DNA from 3 places in the Rhizobium sp. YAF28 genome. Region 3 is predicted to be linked to each of the others. Evidence: predicted binding sites of a transcription regulator. Region 3 holds the regulator's gene; each other region holds the start of a gene.
What was found. The regulator PhoB, encoded in region 3, activates phosphate uptake and scavenging genes when phosphate is short. The targets are predictions, from matches to a motif close to TGTCATNNANCTGTCAT.
Positions count from the first base shown of each region.

Region 1: AB4Z13_RS03310 (UDP-2,3-diacylglucosamine diphosphatase) is a predicted target of PhoB. The motif match lies at 3,980-3,996, and genes of this name have one in related genera.
Region 2: phnF (phosphonate metabolism transcriptional regulator PhnF) is a predicted target of PhoB. The motif match lies at 3,072-3,088, and genes of this name have one in related genera.

Region 1 is NZ_JBFRCX010000001.1:625,863-631,777, reverse strand. It holds gene AB4Z13_RS03325 (ABC transporter permease) at 1-650, opposite strand, end outside; gene dgcA (N-acetyl-D-Glu racemase DgcA) at 752-1,735, shown strand; gene AB4Z13_RS03315 (MFS transporter) at 1,687-2,907, opposite strand; gene AB4Z13_RS03310 (UDP-2,3-diacylglucosamine diphosphatase) at 3,101-3,913, opposite strand; gene AB4Z13_RS03305 (NADP-dependent malic enzyme) at 4,162-5,915, shown strand, end outside.
Region 2 is NZ_JBFRCX010000014.1:131,371-137,285, forward strand. It holds gene AB4Z13_RS27700 (alpha-D-ribose 1-methylphosphonate 5-phosphate C-P-lyase PhnJ) at 1-810, opposite strand, end outside; gene AB4Z13_RS27705 (carbon-phosphorus lyase complex subunit PhnI) at 807-1,913, opposite strand; gene phnH (phosphonate C-P lyase system protein PhnH) at 1,918-2,526, opposite strand; gene phnG (phosphonate C-P lyase system protein PhnG) at 2,526-3,002, opposite strand; gene phnF (phosphonate metabolism transcriptional regulator PhnF) at 3,139-3,876, shown strand; gene AB4Z13_RS27725 (2,3-bisphosphoglycerate-dependent phosphoglycerate mutase) at 3,942-4,577, opposite strand; gene dapB (4-hydroxy-tetrahydrodipicolinate reductase) at 4,600-5,424, opposite strand; gene AB4Z13_RS27735 (ABC transporter ATP-binding protein) at 5,443-5,915, opposite strand, start outside.
Region 3 is NZ_JBFRCX010000004.1:326,157-332,071, forward strand. It holds gene pstA (phosphate ABC transporter permease PstA) at 1-1,278, shown strand, start outside; gene pstB (phosphate ABC transporter ATP-binding protein PstB) at 1,293-2,108, shown strand; gene phoU (phosphate signaling complex protein PhoU) at 2,153-2,866, shown strand; gene phoB (phosphate regulon transcriptional regulator PhoB) at 2,998-3,681, shown strand; gene AB4Z13_RS11665 (pyrroline-5-carboxylate reductase) at 3,878-4,666, opposite strand; gene AB4Z13_RS11670 (GcrA family cell cycle regulator) at 4,971-5,501, opposite strand.

The sequences.
Region 1 (5,915 bases), on a different contig from region 3:
TCGACGACGAAGATTTCCGCACCGAAATAACGAAGCTGGAAGGCGCCCTGCTGCGCGATGATCGCGCCGATCAGGAAGGACATCAGCAGGATGATCGGAACGGCGCGCACGCCCATATGGTCGATCTGGTTGACGATCGAAGCCGGCGAAACGCCGCTGCCGCGGCCGAATTTCATCTGCGCGCCGCGCACCGCCGAACCGAGGATATACATGGAAGCGGCGACATTGTCCCAGACGTCGAGGGTCATCCGCCCGATCGGTGCGAGGATGCGCTCGACGATCGAGAGCTTCTCCTTCTGCTCGGGCTCCTGCTTTTCAGGCTCCTTGGAGAAGGTGGCGATCAGCTCGTCGATATGCTCGTTCGTACCCTCGAAATGAACCGGTCGCCCCGCCTCTTCCTGCTGTTTCTTTAGCCGGCAAAGCAACCAGATGCCGGCTGTGTCGATATCGGTGACATCGGAGAGATCGAGCGTCAGGTCGCCGCTCTTGTTGCGCGACAATTTCTCGAAATCCTGCAGGACGAGATGGATGTTGGCGCTGCGCCAATTGCCTTCAAGATGCACAAGCTGGCCCGAGCCTCCGGCTCGGTCGTCCACATGCAGCGAGGCGGCGTTGCGTTTCTCGGACTTCAAAATACTTGTGTCTTTCAATGCTTGCAGCGACAGTCCCGACTCGCGAACATAATATTCGCCGCCCGGCGCGTTAATATACAGAAGCAACGCGCAATTTCCATGCTCGCAGGAGAGCAAATATGCCGCGCCACCTTGATATCCAGATGAATTCATTCCCGATTGCGGGAACTTTCACCATCGCGCGCGGGGCAAAGACCTCAGCGGACGTGATCACCTGCACGCTGGCGGAGGGAGGCGCCAGGGGTTTGGGCGAATGTGTGCCCTATCGCCGCTACGGCGAGACGATGGAAAGCGTCATGGCGCAGATCGAAGCGGCCCGCCCGCTGATCGAGGACGGCATTTCGCGGGCCGGATTGCTGCATGCCATGCCGCCGGGAGCAGCCCGCAACGCCGTCGATTGCGCGCTGTGGGATCTCGAAGCCAAGCTTACGGGCAAGAGCGTCGCCTCGCGGCTCGATCTGCGCAAGCTGAAGCCGCTGACCACGGCCTATACGATCTCGCTCGGCGAACCCGATGTCATGGCGGCCCAGGCCCGCGAGCATGCGCAGCGCCCGCTCCTGAAGGTCAAGGTCGGCACTGACGATGACGAGAGCCGCATTCGGGCTGTGCGCGCCGCCGCGCCCGATTCCGCCATCATTCTCGATGCCAATGAAGGCTGGCCGGAAGACCGGCTGGAACATCACCTGCGCATCGCTGCCGAAGCCAATATCGCGCTGGTAGAGCAGCCGCTGCCGGCCGGACGCGACGACATGCTGGCCGAGATTGCCCGCCATGTACTCATCTGCGCCGATGAAAGCGTCCACCACACCGGCGACCTTGCCAGCCTTGCCGATCGTTACGACGCGATCAACATCAAGCTCGATAAAACCGGTGGCCTGACGGAAGCGCTGGAAATGAAGGAAGAAGCACAACGGCTTGGCTTCTCGATCATGATCGGCTGCATGGTCGGCACATCGCTGGCGATGGCGCCTGCCGTGCTTTTGGCGCAGGATGCCGATTTCGTCGACCTCGACGGTCCGCTGCTGCTTGCCCGCGACCGCGAGCCCGGCCTGAATTATGCCGGCTCTCTCGTATTTCCGCCGGAAGCCAGCCTCTGGGGCTGAAGGTAATAGGCGATGATGACGAGGGCGAGCCCAAAGGCGGCGACACAGGCCATGACATAATAGCTGTCGAGGCCGAGCGCGGAATAGATATAGCCCGAAGCGATCGTCATAAGGCCCGAGGCCATGCCGATATAGAAGAAATAGGCACCCTGGGCCGAGGCTTCCTGCGTCTCCTGCACCGTCGCGACGATGCGCCGTTGCACGCCGGTATGCACGAAAGCATAGGTGAAGCCGTGCAGGCATTGCAGCATGAAGAAGCCGATAAAGCTGGTCTCCGTCGGGAAAAACACCCAGCGGCAGATGCTGACGGCGCAGCCGAAGCGGATCAGTGTCCAGGCATTGAAGCGGCGGTTGAGGCGCCGCGACAGGAAGAACACCGTCACCTCAGAGGCCACCCCCGCACTCCAGAGCATGCCAACTTCGGCGCCCGAAAAGCCGAGCTGGTGCCAGTAGATCGATGAAAAGGCGTTGAGCAGCGCATGGCTTGCCTGCTGGATCGAAACGCCGAGCAGCAAAAGCAGCAGATGCGGCTCGCGCAGCCCGCTGCCCGTAGTCGCCGGAAGATTGATCGGCTGGCCGCGCCGCCGTGTCGGCCCGATACGGGGACAGAAGACCGCCATCGTAATCGTCAGCACGAAGCCGAAGATCATCACGGGCAGCACCATGCCGCCACCCCGGCGCCCGACCAGCTCGCCGCCGGTGAGCGTCGAAATAATGAAAGCGATCGAGCCCCAGACGCGCATGGAGCCGTAATCAAGCCCCCAGCGGCGCACACCCGAAATCACGATCGATTCGACGACGGGCACATAAGGGGCGAAGGTCGCGCCCTGTAGCGCAAAGACGATCAGCACCGGCCAGAAATTGCTTGTCCAGTAGAGCGCAATCGCCGTCAGCAGCGAGAGGATGCCCGACCATAGGAGCACATGCGCCCGCTCCTGCATGCGGTCGGCAAAGACCGCCACGATCGGCGCCACGAGAACGCGCACCACCATCGGTACGGCGAGGATCGTGCCGATCTGATGATCGTTGAACTGATGAGTCGCAAGCCAGACGGGGAAGAAGGGCAGGACGATACCGTTGACCAACAGCGGCGCACTGTAACAAAGCGCGCTAAGCTGCCGGAAGCGCGGCGGCGCTCCCTCACCCATCGAGGGATTTTGTGCGGGAATCATGATGGACCTGAAGGAAACTGTGCGTTGCCTAACACATCCCATCAAACACGACTATGGCGAGAAATAGCCCGATCGAAACGATACGGATATAAATCGAAACGATTTAAAAAATAAATAGGGCCTGTCGCCTGATGGCAACGGCTAAATTCATGATGCACCGGCGGAGACCGCCGATGCGGTACGCACACATTATTCAGGCAGCCTGCGGGGCGAGATCGCCCTCTTCCAGCAATTCGACCGATGTCAGTGCTGGCACGTTGCTGGTCAGCGCACGCCAGGTGATGAGTTCGAACGTGCCGTCTTCATGCTCGACGATCGCCGTGCAGCTTTCGACCCAGTCGCCGGTATTGATGTAGCGGATGCCGTCCATATCCTCGATCACGGCGTGATGGATATGGCCACAGATGACGCCGTCGGCGCCGCTCTTGCGGGCTTCCTCGGCAACCACACGCTGGAACTCGCCGATGAAGTTGACGGCGTGTTTAACCTGCAGCTTGGCCCAGGCCGAGAAGGACCAGTAGGGCATGCCGAGGTGGCGGCGGACCGCTGCGAGCACGATGTTGATGCGGATCGCCGTGTCGTAGGCCCAGTCGCCGAGATAGGCGAGCAGACGAGCGTTGCGCACGACGACGTCGAATTCGTCGCCATGCAGGATCAGGTACTTCTTGCCGTCGGCGCCGTCATGGATGATGCGCTCGACGACCTCGATGCCGCCGAAATGCATGCCCGGAAAGGCGCGCAGGAATTCGTCGTGATTGCCGGGAATATAGACGACGCGCGTACCCTTGCGCGCCTTGCGCAGGAGCTTCTGGACCACGTCGTTGCAGACCTGCGGCCAGTACCAGCTGCGCTTCAGGCGCCAGCCATCGACGATATCACCGACGAGGTAGATCGTGTCTGCCTCGTGGTATTTCAGGAAATCCAGCAGGAAATCCGCCTTGGCGGCTTTCGAGCCGAGATGCACATCGGAAATGAAGAGGGTGCGGAAGCGCCGAGGTTCCATCATGTCTGTCACAAGCCTTTCCGCTCGTGTCCCATCGTTCTTCGTCTGGTCTTCCAAAATCAGACTCGTGTATCAGGAAGATGACAAACCGCAGGAAAGGCCTGCAAAGCCGTTCAATCCACCGGCCAATGTCAGCTCCCCGTTACCATCAGGTCAAAAAGTTCAGCTGCGGCTATTTCCGTACTGTTCCGACCGGTCGATTGATGTATGGAGGAGTCTTCAAAAGACTTCGAACAACGCTGGAGGCGGCGATGGATCACCAGGAAAAATCCAAATCGGAAAAGAATTTGACGGGCGGCAGCCTCGACGAGCAGGCGCTTTTCTTCCACCGCTATCCACGCCCCGGCAAGCTGGAAATCCAGGCGACCAAGCCGCTCGGCAACCAGCGCGATCTGGCGCTCGCCTATTCTCCGGGTGTCGCCGCTCCCTGCCTCGCCATCCGTGACAATCCGGAGCAGGCTGCCGACTATACGTCCCGCGCCAATCTCGTTGCCGTCATCTCCAACGGCACCGCCGTGCTCGGCCTCGGCAACATCGGCCCGCTCGCCTCCAAGCCGGTCATGGAAGGCAAGGCCGTCCTCTTCAAGAAGTTTGCCGGCATCGACGTCTTCGATATCGAAGTGGATGCGCCAGATGTCGATCAGATGGTCGCTACCGTCGCCTCGCTCGAGCCGACCTTTGGCGGCATCAACCTTGAAGACATCAAGGCCCCGGAATGCTTCCGCATCGAGAAGCAGCTGCGCGAAAAGATGAAGATCCCGGTCTTCCACGATGACCAGCACGGCACCGCAATTATCGTCGCAGCCGCCATCCTCAACGGCCTGGAACTCGCCGGCAAGAAGATCGATGAGGTCAAGATCGTCGCGTCAGGCGCCGGTGCGGCAGCCCTTGCCTGTCTCAACCTGCTGGTGACGCTCGGTGCCAAGCGCGAAAACATCTGGGTCCACGATCTAGAAGGCCTCGTCTATGAAGGCCGCGTCGAGCTGATGGACGAGTGGAAGGCGATCTACGCCCAGAAGAGCGACACGCGCACGCTCGCCGAAAATATCGGCGGCGCTGATGTCTTCCTCGGCCTCTCCGCCGCCGGCGTCCTGAAGCCGGAACTGCTGGCGCAGATGGCCGAAAAGCCGCTCATCATGGCGCTTGCCAACCCGACGCCGGAAATCATGCCGGACCTCGCCCGCGCTGCCCGCCCGGATGCGATGATCTGCACCGGCCGCTCGGACTTCCCGAACCAGGTCAACAACGTCCTCTGCTTCCCCTATATTTTCAGGGGTGCGCTGGACTGTGGCGCCGAGACGATCAACGAGGAAATGAAGATGGCGGCCGTGCGCGCCATCGCGGCCCTCGCCCGCGAGGAGCCGTCGGACGTTGCTGCCCGCGCCTATTCCGGTGAAACCCCGGTCTTCGGCCCCGACTATCTCATCCCCTCGCCCTTCGACCCGCGCCTCATCCTTCGCATCGCGCCTGCTGTCGCAAAGGCTGCTGCCGAAAGCGGCGTCGCCCGTCGGCCGATCACCGATTTCGATGTCTATCTCGACCATCTGAACCGCTTCGTCTTCCGCTCCGGCTTCATCATGAAGCCGATCTTCACGGCGGCAAAGACGGCAGAGCGCAAGCGCGTCGTCTTCTCGGAAGGTGAAGACGAGCGCGTGCTGCGCGCCGCCCAGGTCCTGATCGAAGAAGGCATTGCCGAGCCGATCATCATCGGCCGCCCGCAGGTCATCGAAACGCGCCTGAAGCGTTACGGCCTGCGCATCCGCCCTCTGTCGGATTTCGAGGTCATCAACCCCGAGGACGATCCGCGCTTCCGCGAATATGTCGATCTCTATCTGCAGCTGGTCGGTCGCCGCGGCGTCATCCCGGAGGCAGCGCGCACCATCGTTCGTACCAACACGACCGTCATCGGTGCCCTGGCGCTGAAGCGCGGCGAAGCCGATGCCCTGATCTGCGGCCTCGAAGGGCGTTACGAGAAACACCTCCGCGACGTGCGCCAGATCATCGG
Region 2 (5,915 bases), on a different contig from region 3:
GTCGGTATCGGAGCAGACGAACATGCGCCCGCCCTTGTCGTCGAGGATCACCTCGTCGAGATAGACGTCCTCTGCGCCGCAGAGCGCGCAGGGCTTGCCGAAGCGCTGGATTTCGAAGGGATGGTCTTCGAAATCAAGGCTGACGACGTCGGTATAGGGCGGCACGGCATAGATGCGCTTTTCGCGGCCGGCGCCGAACAGTTGCAGCGCTTCGGACTTGTGCATCTTCGGATTGTCGAATTTCGGCGTCGGCGAGGGATCCATGACATAGCGGCCGTTGACCTTGACCGGATATGCATAGGTCGTGGCGATACGGCCGTTGCGGGCGATATCCTCGTAGAGCTTCACATGCATGAGGCCGTATTCTTCCAGCGCATGCATTTTGCGTGTCTCGGTCTCGCGCGGTTCGAGGAAGCGCAGCGGTTCCGGGATCGGCACCTGGTAGACGAGAACCTGGCCGGCTCCGAGCTTTTCCTCCGGGATGCGGTGGCGCGTCTGGATGATCGTCGCGTCCTTGGTGTGGGTCGTGACGGCGACATTGGCGACCTTCTGGAAGAAGGCGCGGATGGAGACGGCGTTCGTCGTGTCGTCCGCACCCTGGTCGATGACCTTGAGAACGTCGTCAGGTCCGATGATAGCGGCCGTCACCTGCACACCGCCGGTGCCCCAGCCGTAGGGCATCGGCATTTCGCGGGAAGCAAAGGGCACCTGATAGCCGGGAATGGCGATCGCCTTCAGGATCGCCCGGCGGATCATGCGCTTGGTTTGTTCGTCGAGATAGGCGAAATTGTAGGTGGCGAGATCACTCATTCGGCGGCCTCCTTTTGGGTCTCGCCGCTGTTGCGGGCGGCTTCGAATTCGCGGCGCATGCGGCGGACGAGGTCAAGTTCAGCCTGGAAGTCCACATAGTGCGGAAGCTTCAGGTGCTCGACGAAGCCGGTCGCCTGCACATTGTCGGAATGGGAAATGACGAATTCCTCGTCCTGTGCCGGCGCGGTAATGTCCTCGCCGAGCTCTTCAGCCCGCAATGCGCGATCAACCAGCGACATGGCCATGGCCTTGCGCTCGCTCTGGCCGAAGACGAGGCCGTAGCCGCGGGTGAACTGCGGCGGAGCCTTGGCCGAACCTTTGAACTGGTTGACCATCTGGCATTCGGTGAGCTGGATCGTGCCGAGCGAGACGGTGAAGCCAAGCTCCGGCACGTCGAATTCCACCTCGACCTCGCCGATGCGGATCTCGCCGGTGAAGGGGTGGTTGCGGCCGTAACCGCGCTGCGTCGAATAGCCGAGTGCCAGCAGGAAGCCTTCGTCGCCGCGGGCAAGCGCCTGCAGGCGCAGATCGCGGGTCATCGGAAATTCCATCGGCTCGCGCGTCAGGTCGCCCGTCTCATGGTCCTCGGGAAGCTCGCCATCGTTTTCGATCAGCCCTTCCTGGCCGAGGATTTCGGAAACGCGCATGACGCGGCCGGTTTCGGCCTCGCGCTGTGCCGGCTCTTCCACCGTCTCGTCAGTAAGCAGCGTGGGATCGAGCAGGCGGTGCGTATAGTCGAAGGTCGGGCCGAGCAGCTGGCCGCCCGGGAGATCCTTGTAGGTGGCGGAGATGCGGCGCTCGATCTGCATGCCGGCCGTATTGAGCGGCCTGGAATAGCCGAAGCGCGGCAGCGTCGTGCGGTAGGCGCGCAGCAGGAAGATCGCCTCGATCATGTCGCCGCGCGACTGGCGCACGGCAAGTGCGGCGAGCGTGCGGTCATAGAGCGAGGCTTCGGCCATGACGCGGTCGACGGCGAGCGCCAGCTGTTCGACGATCTGCTCGATGCCGATCGCCGGCACGGAGCGGTCGCCGCGCCGGCGGTCGGCGAGCAGGCGGTGGGCATTGGCGATGGCGGCCTCGCCACCCTTGACGGCAACATACATGAGCTCAGATCTCCGTTGCTGTAATCTTGGTGGTGCGCGGCAGGCAGAGGAAACGCTTGCCCGCCGTCAGCACGATGTCGACGCCGCGCGGAAAGAGCGCGCGGTTTTCCGTCCAGAGGCGCAGGAAAGTCTCCGGCAGGCCGACAGGCGCGATCTCGGTCACGCTCTGAATGCCCGGCCCCATCAGCGCCAGGCGGCGGCCGCCTTCGAGGTCGGCAAGTTCGATCACGACCGTCGTCGAACGATCAGGGTATTCCTGTGTACCGGCGGCAAAGAGGCCGAAGGTGGAAAGCGCCGTGCCTGCTTCGATGAAGGCGAAACGCGCTTCGGCCTTTTCGGCGGTCAGCGGCGCGCCGGTGTGGAAGCTCAGCCATTCGGGAATTGCGGACTTCGCGAGCCCCGCGGAAAGCCAGACGGGGGTATCGTGGTCACAGAGCGTCAGGCCGATTGCGCTGGCGGCGATGCCGAGCAGCGCGGGCGGCGCGACGTCGGGCGCGACAGACTGGATCGTGCCGGGCCGGGCCATGCCGTCCATCAGCATCTTGAACACGCTCTGGGCCTGGAAGACCGGCTCGGTGAAGCCGCCGGTCAGAACATCGGTCTTGAGGCTCATCAGTTGTCTCCCCGCACCATGGTGAAGAAGTCGACGCGGGTCGCGGCCGTTTCCTCAGCCTTGCGATTGATGTCATCGGCGATCCGCTGGGCGATCGGCAAAAGCAGCTTTTCTTCGACGAAGCCCTTGGTGGCTTCCTCCTGCCAGAGCGCATCGAAGATCGCGGAAAGTCGCGCCTTCTCGCGGTCGGTGCCAAGCGCCTGGGCATGGCCGACGGAACCTGAGGCAAGGCGCACCGTTGCGCGCGTCACCGTCACTTCGCCGAGATTGAAGGGCGCCCCGCCGCCGCCAATGCGGCCGCGAACCATGACGAGGCCCGTCTCGGGGCCGCGCACCGGCTGCACCGCCGGCTTTTCGGCAAGCCCATCCCACGCTGCCAGTAATTCCTGTGTCTCGGCCCGGGCGAGCAGATCGACAGTGCGTTTACGCCCGTCATCCGTCCGCGCCGCAGCTTCGGTCTTCTCCGCTGCCGTCATCATCTTTTCCTCGAAATGTCTATTGATATAGACAACCATACAAGCTATACCTATCCCTAAATCGATGACGTGACAAGCGTGTGACACGGCACGCCCGAAAATGAGCTGGCCAGAAAATGATGAGGGCAGGGGTGGAATGGCAGGACTGAAGCAGGTGCAGCGGCAGACCGGAGTGGCGCTCTGGCGGCAGATTGCAGACAGGATCCGCGAGGCGATCAGCAGCGGCGCCTATGACGAAACGGGCATGGTGCCGCCGGAAACCGTTCTGGCGCTGCAGTTCGGCGTCAACAGGCACACGGTCCGCAGCGCGCTGGCTGCATTGGCGCAGGAAGGCATCGTGCGTGCGGTGCAGGGCCGCGGCACGCTGATCGAGCGTAAGGAGCGCCTGAATTTTCCGATCAGCCGCCGTACCCGTTTCACCGACGGTATCAGAGATCAGGCGCGAGAAACCCGCGCTCTCCTGCTTGGCCACGCGGAAGAGGCGGCGAATTCTGAGGTGGCTCGCTGGTTGCAGATCGAACAGGGCATGCCCGTGATCCGGCTGGAAACGGTGCGGGAGGCGGATAAGCGGCCTGTCTCGCGTGGGACGAGCTGGTTCCCGGCCGCACGCTTTGCCGGCATCGGCGAGGCCTACCGGAAGACGGAGTCCATCACCAAGGCTTTTGCGGTGCTCGGCCTGTCGGACTATGTGCGCGCCACGACGGAGATCACCGCCGCTCACGCCGATTCCGGCGATATTGCCGATCTTGAGCTGACGCCGGGCGCCGTCCTGCTGATCACCAAGGCGATGAACACCGATCTGGAGGGCGTGCCGGTGCAATATTCGATCAGCCGTTTTGCTGCCGACCGCGTCCAATTCACCATCGAAAACTGAAAACGGTAAAACTGAAAAGGCCGGGCATGAGCCCGGCCTCCAGCTTTATCCGTGTCTGATTGCGATCAGTGCGCGTTCGACATGTCGCCGAGCACTTCCTTGGAAGCGACGGTGGAATCTGCCTTCAGCTTGTAGACCATCGGCACGCCGGTCGCCAGATTGAGCGACAGAACCTGTTCGCGGCTGAGCTTGTCGAGAACCATGACCAGCGAGCGCAGCGAATTGCCGTGCGCGGCAACCAGCACCTTTTCGCCGCGCAGGACGCGCGGAAGGATTTCCGTCAGATAGTAAGGCCAGACGCGGGCGCCGGTGTCGCGCAGGCTTTCGCCGCCCGGAGGCGGAACGTCGTAGGAGCGGCGCCAGATATGCACCTGCTCCTCGCCCCACTTGGCGCGGGCATCGTCCTTGTTGAGACCGGAGAGATCGCCATAGTCGCGCTCGTTGAGCGCCTGGTCGCGGATCGTCTCGAGGTCCGGCTGGCCGACCTTGTCGAGGATCAGCGTCAGCGTGTGCTGAGCGCGGACCAGCACGGATGTGAAGGCGATGTCGAATTTGATGCCATAGTCGGCAAGTGCCTCACCGCCGGTATTGGCTTCCTGGATGCCGAGTTCGGTCAGATCAGGATCCTTCCAGCCGGTGAAGAGATTTTTGAGATTCCAGTCGCTCTGGCCGTGGCGAACGAGGACGAGGGTACCGCTCATGAAAAATGCCTCCTAGAAATGATCAATGGGAAGAAAGCCCGAGAACATCGAGCATGGAATAGAGCCCCGGTTTCTTGTCGCGCGCCCAGAGTGCTGCCTTGATGGCGCCACGCGCGAAAATCGAACGGTCGGTTGCGCTGTGCGATAGGGTGACGGTTTCGCCTTCGCCGGCAAAGAGCACCGAATGCTCGCCGATGACGGAGCCGCCGCGCAGCGTCGCAAAGCCGATCGCACCCGCCTCCCGCGCGCCCGTATGGCCGTCGCGCACGCGCACCGATTTTGCGGCAAGATCGACAGCGCGGCCCTTTGCCGCTGCCTCGCCCAAGAGCAGCGCCGTGCCCGATGGTGCGTCGACCTTGCGCTTGTGATGCATTTCGAGAACTTCGATATCCCAGTCGGCGGGATCGAGCGCTTGTGCTGCCTGCTGCACGAGAACGCTGAGCAGGTTGACGCCGAGGCTCATATTGCCCGACTTGACCACGCGCGCATGGCGCGCGGCAGCGGCAATCCTGACATTGTCCTCGTCGGAGCAGCCGGTCGTTCCGACCACGTGGACGATGCGTGCCTGCGCGGCAAGACCGGCAAATTCGATGGAGCCGGCGGGCGAGGTGAAGTCCAACACGCCCTCGGCATGCAGGAAGGCCGCCAGCGGATCGTCGCCGATGATGATGCCGTTGGCACCAAGACCGGCGATTTCACCAGCATCCTTGCCGACGAAGGGCGAGCCCGGCCGCGCGACCGCTGCATGCAGTGTTGCGCCGTCGATGGAATGGATGAGACGGATGAGCGTCTGTCCCATGCGCCCTGCCGCTCCGACCACAACCAGTTTCATCGCAGCGTCGCTCATGTCAGTCCGTCATCCCGATCAGTATGAATCAGAAGCCGAAGGCCTCTGCAGATTGTTGAGGCGAGCGTAAAGTCCGTCGCTGACCTTCGCAAGCGTCTCGTGATTGCCTTCTTCGACGACGCGGCCCTGCTGCATCACGATGATCTTGTCGGCGCGCACCACGGTCGAAAGCCGGTGGGCGATAACGACGACGGTGCGGCCGGTCATGGCTTCGTCGAGCGCCTTCTGCACGGCTGCTTCCGATTCCGTATCGAGCGCCGAGGTCGCCTCGTCGAGAAGCAGGATCGGCGCGTTGCGCACCAAAGCGCGGGCGATCGACAGCCGCTGGCGCTGGCCGCCGGACAATGTCACGCCGTTTTCGCCGACGGGCGTATCATAGCCCTGTGACTGCGCGACGATGAAGTCATGCGCATAGGCAAGCCGCGCTGCCTTCTCGATATCCTCGTCCGTGGCTTCCGGACGGCCGTAACGGATATTGTCGCGGATCGTGC
Region 3 (5,915 bases):
GCGCCCGCGCGTCGCGATATCGGCATCAAGCGTCGCTACGCTGCCGAGCGCCGGTTCCAGGCCTATGGCATCGCAGCCATAGCATTCGGCCTCGTCTTCCTCTTCATTCTGCTTTGGACGGTCATCAGCAACGGCTATACGGCCTTCCTACAGACGTCGATCACCCTGCCGATCGAATTCTCCGAGAAGACGATCGACCCGGACAACAAGCGTGCAACCGACCCTTCGGTGCTGGTCGCTGCCAACTATCCGGTTCTGCTACGCGACGCGATCGTCAAGCAGCTCGGCATCAATGCCGCAAGCCGTCCTGACGTGCGCGATGCATCCGCCATGCTGTCCAAGGGGGCGCCCATTCAGCTGCGCGACATGGTCGTTGCCGACCCGTCGATCATTGGCAAGACCGTCAATATTACAGTGCTTGCAGATGCCAATATCGACAGCGCCAACAAGGGCCAGATCAATCTTTCGGTCGATGAGAAGAACCGTAAGGTCAACGACAAGCAGGTTGCCTGGATGAATGAGCTGAAGGCGAGCGGTGCTCTCCACAAGACGTTCAACACCGGCCTCTTCGTCAACGGCAATTCCAGCCGTCCGGAAGCCGCAGGTCTCGGCGTCGCCCTCATCGGCTCGCTCTACCTGATGCTGATCGTTCTCGTGCTTTCGCTGCCGATCGGCGTCGCTGCCTCGATTTACCTTGAGGAATTCGCGCCGAAGAACAAGCTGACGGACCTGATCGAGGTCAATATCAACAACCTCGCCGCCGTCCCGTCGATCGTCTACGGTCTGCTCGGCCTGTCGGTCTTCATCAACTTCGCCGGCCTGCCGCGTTCGGCACCGCTGGTCGGCGGCCTGGTGCTGACGCTGATGACGCTGCCGACGATCATCATCGCCACGCGTGCAGCGCTCCGTGCCGTGCCGCCGTCGATCCGCGCGGCTGCCCTCGGCCTCGGCGCCTCGAAGATGCAGATGGTGTTTCACCACGTGCTGCCGCTTGCAATGCCCGGCATCCTGACCGGCACGATCATCGGCCTTGCCCACGCACTCGGCGAAACTGCGCCGCTGCTGCTGATCGGCATGGTCGCCTTCGTCGCCCAGGCGCCGAGCAGTCCACTCGATCCCTCCACGGCGCTTCCGGTTCAGGTCTACATGTGGGCCAACGAAGCCGAGCGCGCATTCGTGGAAAGAACCTCGGGTGCCATTATCGTCCTGCTCCTGTTCCTGATCGTCATGAACATGGGAGCTATCCTCTTGCGTCGTCGCTTTGAGCGCCGCTGGTAAACGGAGTAGAGATCATGAACATGTTGACGGAAGCTGCAGTTGAGAAGGCGCTGGACCAGAAAATGAGCAACGTCCCGTATAAGATGATCGGACAGGATGTCTCCGTTTATTACGGCGAGAAGCGCGCGCTTTTCGATGTCAATCTGAACGTCCGCGAAAACACCGTGACCGCCCTGATCGGCCCGTCGGGCTGCGGCAAGTCCACCTTCCTGCGGTCGCTGAACCGCATGAACGACACGATCGATGGCTGCCGCGTCACCGGCAAGATCACGCTCGACAGCGACGATATCTACGATCCTGACATCGACGTCGTCGAACTCCGCGCCCGTGTCGGCATGGTGTTCCAGAAGCCGAATCCGTTCCCGAAAACAATCTATGAAAACGTCTCCTACGGACCGCGCATCCACGGCCTCGCCAAATCCAAGGCCGACCTGGACCAGATCGTCGAGACGAGCCTGCAGCGCGCCGGCCTCTGGAATGAGGTCAAGGATCGCGTGCATGAATCCGGCACCGGCCTTTCCGGCGGTCAGCAGCAGCGTCTGTGCATCGCACGCGCCGTTGCCGTCAGCCCGGAAGTCATCCTGATGGACGAGCCCTGCTCGGCGCTCGACCCGATCGCGACTGCCAAGGTCGAAGAGCTGATCCATGAGCTGCGTGAAAACTACACCATCGTCATCGTGACGCATTCCATGCAGCAGGCCGCGCGCGTATCACAGCGTACGGCCATGTTCCACCTCGGCAACCTGGTCGAGGAAAACGACACCGACAAGATGTTCACCAATCCCGACGATCCGCGCACCCAGGACTATATCATGGGCCGGTTCGGCTGATTTTGGCGATGTGAAGCCTTCCCGATTTTCGAGGACAAAGCCCCATGGCATCGACACATATTTTTTCCGCTTACGATGACGATCTGAAATTCCTGTCCCGGCGCATTTCCGAGATGGGTGGTCTTGCCGAACAGATGGTCGGCGAGGCCGTCCGTGCGCTGGTCAACGGCGACACTGCGCTCGCCCAGAAGGTCATTTCCGACGACGTGATCCTTGATCACGCGGAACGCGAAATCAACGACAAGGCGATCGTCACGATCGCCCGTCGCCAGCCGATGGCCTCCGACCTTCGCGAGATCATGGGTTCGATCCGCATCGCCGCCGACCTCGAGCGTGTCGGCGACCTCGGCAAGAACACCGCAAAGCGCGTCATCGCCGTCCAGAGCACCGGCGTTCCGCGCAAGCTCGCCCGCGGTCTCGAGCATCTCTCCGAACTGGCGCTCGTCCAGCTCAAGGAAGTGCTCGACGTCTATACGACGCGTTCTGCGGACAAGGCCAAGTCCATCCGCGAGCGCGACGACGAGATCGACGCGATGTACACCTCGCTGTTCCGCGAACTCCTCACCTACATGATGGAAGATCCGCGCAACATCACGAGCTGCACGCATCTTCTCTTCTGCGCCAAGAACATCGAGCGCATCGGCGACCATGCGACCAACATCGCTGAGACGATCTATTACATGGCAACCGGCGCCCAGCCGGAGGGTGAGCGTCCGAAGGACGACAGCTCCAATACCGTCGGTGCGGTGACGGAGTAATCCGGACCTGCCAATTGCGTGCGCGCCCTGCGCTGGGGCGCGCAAAGGTCGCAGCCAATTCCAAGTTTCTGCATGGTCCGTTGCTTAAATCACCCCCGGTTTAAGGATCATGCATTAGGAGACTGACACGCATGATCCCAAGAGTTGCAGTTGTTGAAGATGAAGAGGCGCTGAGTGTGCTTCTCCGCTACAACCTCGAGGCTGAAGGTTTCGAGGTGGATACGATCCTCCGTGGCGACGAGGCCGAAATCCGGCTTCAGGAGCGCACGCCGGACCTGCTCATCCTTGACTGGATGCTGCCGGGCGTTTCCGGCATCGAACTCTGCCGCCGGCTGCGCATGCGGCCGGAGACCGAGCGCCTGCCGATCATCATGCTGACGGCACGCGGCGAAGAGAGCGAACGCGTTCGCGGTCTCTCGACCGGCGCGGACGACTATGTCGTCAAGCCCTTCTCCACGCCGGAACTCGTTGCCCGCGTCAAGGCGATGCTGCGACGCGCCCGTCCGGAGGTTCTCTCCACCGTTCTGAAGTGTGGTGATATCGAGCTCGATCGCGAAACCCATCGCGTTCATCGCAAGAGCCGCGAAGTGCGCCTCGGCCCGACCGAATTCCGCCTGCTCGAATTCCTGATGTCGTCGCCGGGCAGGGTCTTCTCCCGCTCGCAGCTTCTGGATGGCGTCTGGGGCCACGATATCTACGTGGACGAACGTACCGTCGACGTCCATGTCGGGCGCCTGCGTAAGGCGCTGAACTTCTCCAACATGCAGGATGTCATCCGCACCGTCCGCGGCGCGGGATATTCCATGGAAGCCTGATCCGAGTGATCGGAGGTCCAGACGGGTCGCTCGCTTGCCGGGCGGCCCGTTTGCTTATCTGGTGTCCTTCTGAAGAAACAGCGATGGGTAGGCCCGCCCTGTCCGTCGAGCTTGAAGCGACCTGTCTCGGCGAAGCACAGCTTCTTCTGGAAGCCGACACTAGGCGCCGAAAGCGAACTTCAAGAGGGTTTGCTTTCTACAGACGAATGCGTGCAAGAACTCGATCAAGAGCCTTTTGCAGAGCCACAGCGCCACCGAAATCGCGAAAGTCTTCGAGCACCTGTTCATTCAATCCGCCCTTGGTCGAATGCTCGCCGATGAGTTCATCAAAACTCGCGACAGGTTTCGAACGGGCAGCATGGGCGAGGCCGGAAAACAATTGACGGAGGTAGGCGTCGCCAGCCGTTCTCGAAAGCCCTTGGCTCTGCAGCCAGGTCGACGTCGCGTCCAGGATGCCGAAATAGGTGGCCATCAGGCAGCTCGCCACCGCGAGAAGTTCGAACTCAGGTCTGTTTTCAACCTGGATCGCCGTTCCGAGCGCCGAAAAGAGGGCGTGGGAAACCTCGTCGGGCGGGTAGATCGCAGTCGCGCCCTGAAGATCTGCGATGAACGGAAGTGGAATTGCCAGGCTCAGGCGAACTGGCTGATCGATCCACGCCAGCAGTTGATCCATTGGCGTGGCCGCGACGAAGCTGATGACATGGTGGCCCGGCCGAAATCGGAGCGAGCGGATGACCTCCTCGGCAATTTGCGGCCTCACCGCCACAAATACGAGATCGGATCGGTCGAGAACATCCTGGTTCCCCAAAGCGATCGACACATTCCGGTTTGCCGCCGCAAGGCGGGCGGCGACGCTTGCGCTGCGCGGTGACAGCACGATCGGTGTGTCGCGAAACGCTGTCTTGCCCAATCCGGTGACGACGGCCTCGGTAATCGTGCCCGTCCCGACGAACCCCATTGTCATCCGCTTTGGATCGATCTCCATTGGCACCCCTGACCGACTGTTTGCGCCGTGCTACTCCACGAGAATACCGCATCTGCATCAGAAAATCGCGTTACAGCGCCATGACCACCGTTCCATGCCAGCCTGGGGCTGAAACACATCGGTGGTGTTGGCCACGTAACTTCGCATTGTCAGGCATGGTGAACGACCGGCAGAGATCGGCCTCCGGCAGATAGTCGTGGTCAGGAGCGGTTTTCCAGTCCTCCTGTGCCGGCTAAAAAAATCACCCCTCCGCGCATAGGCGAGGAGGGGTGATGGTACGTTGCGTCTGTTGGAAGATCGCGGGTCAGGCGACCCGGACAGCCTTGCGGCGTTCGCTGACCGGCTGGTAGGCGAGGCGCTGGTGATAGTTGCAATAGGGCGAGGAATCCGGGGAGTCGCAGCCGCAGAAGTAGAAGTCGTCCTTCAGCGGATCGCCGACCGGCCACTTGCAGGTGCGCTCCGTCAGTTCCGTCAGGCCAAGGCGGCGTGAAATCGGCACGACCACATTCTTGGCCGGCACGTATTCCATTTCCTCGACCGTTTCGATCTCGATCTCTTCCTTCAGCATCGTTGCGCCCTGCTGGCGGGTAACGGTGCGGGTGGTGATGCGAGACGCATAGTTCGGGGCGCGCGGAGCCGACGTATTGCGCTTCGTTGCGCGCGCAGCGGTTGCCGTGCCGCCGGCCTTGGCGCGGCCGGGAAGACTGAGCCGGTGAACCTTGCCGATAACAGCGTTTCTACTCACTCCGCCAAGCTGCGCAGCGATCTGGCTGGCGCTCAGCCCCTCTGACCAAAGCTTCTTGAGCTTCTCGACACGCTCGTCTGTCCAGTTCATTGCCCTGTCTCCACCTTTCGCGTTGGTGATGGCAGAATCCCTCACCGTTGCCTCGGAAGTCTCCGAAGCAAGAAACGCCTGATCAATTTTGGTGACTAGTTCCGCCGCATGCAGTCTAGTAATTGAACTTTAACCTAGTGTGAGCCTGACTCTGTGACAAGAGTCGCGTGAATCCGATGAATCCGAATTCGGGGTTTTCCCCAACTTGCTTCCCCGGAGAGTCATTTCTGCAACATTAGCTGTTGATAGACCTGCAAGTCTGATTTGAGGCTTGACGCATGTGCTAAATCCTCAGTTTTGTTGACATTGCAGTGCGAAAAGTAAATAGTGCTTCCTGCCGCCGCAAGGCGGCATTTTTGATTTTTCGGGCCTGGTTTTCTTAGCCGGAGTCCGTTGCCTTAGAGCCTGACCAGG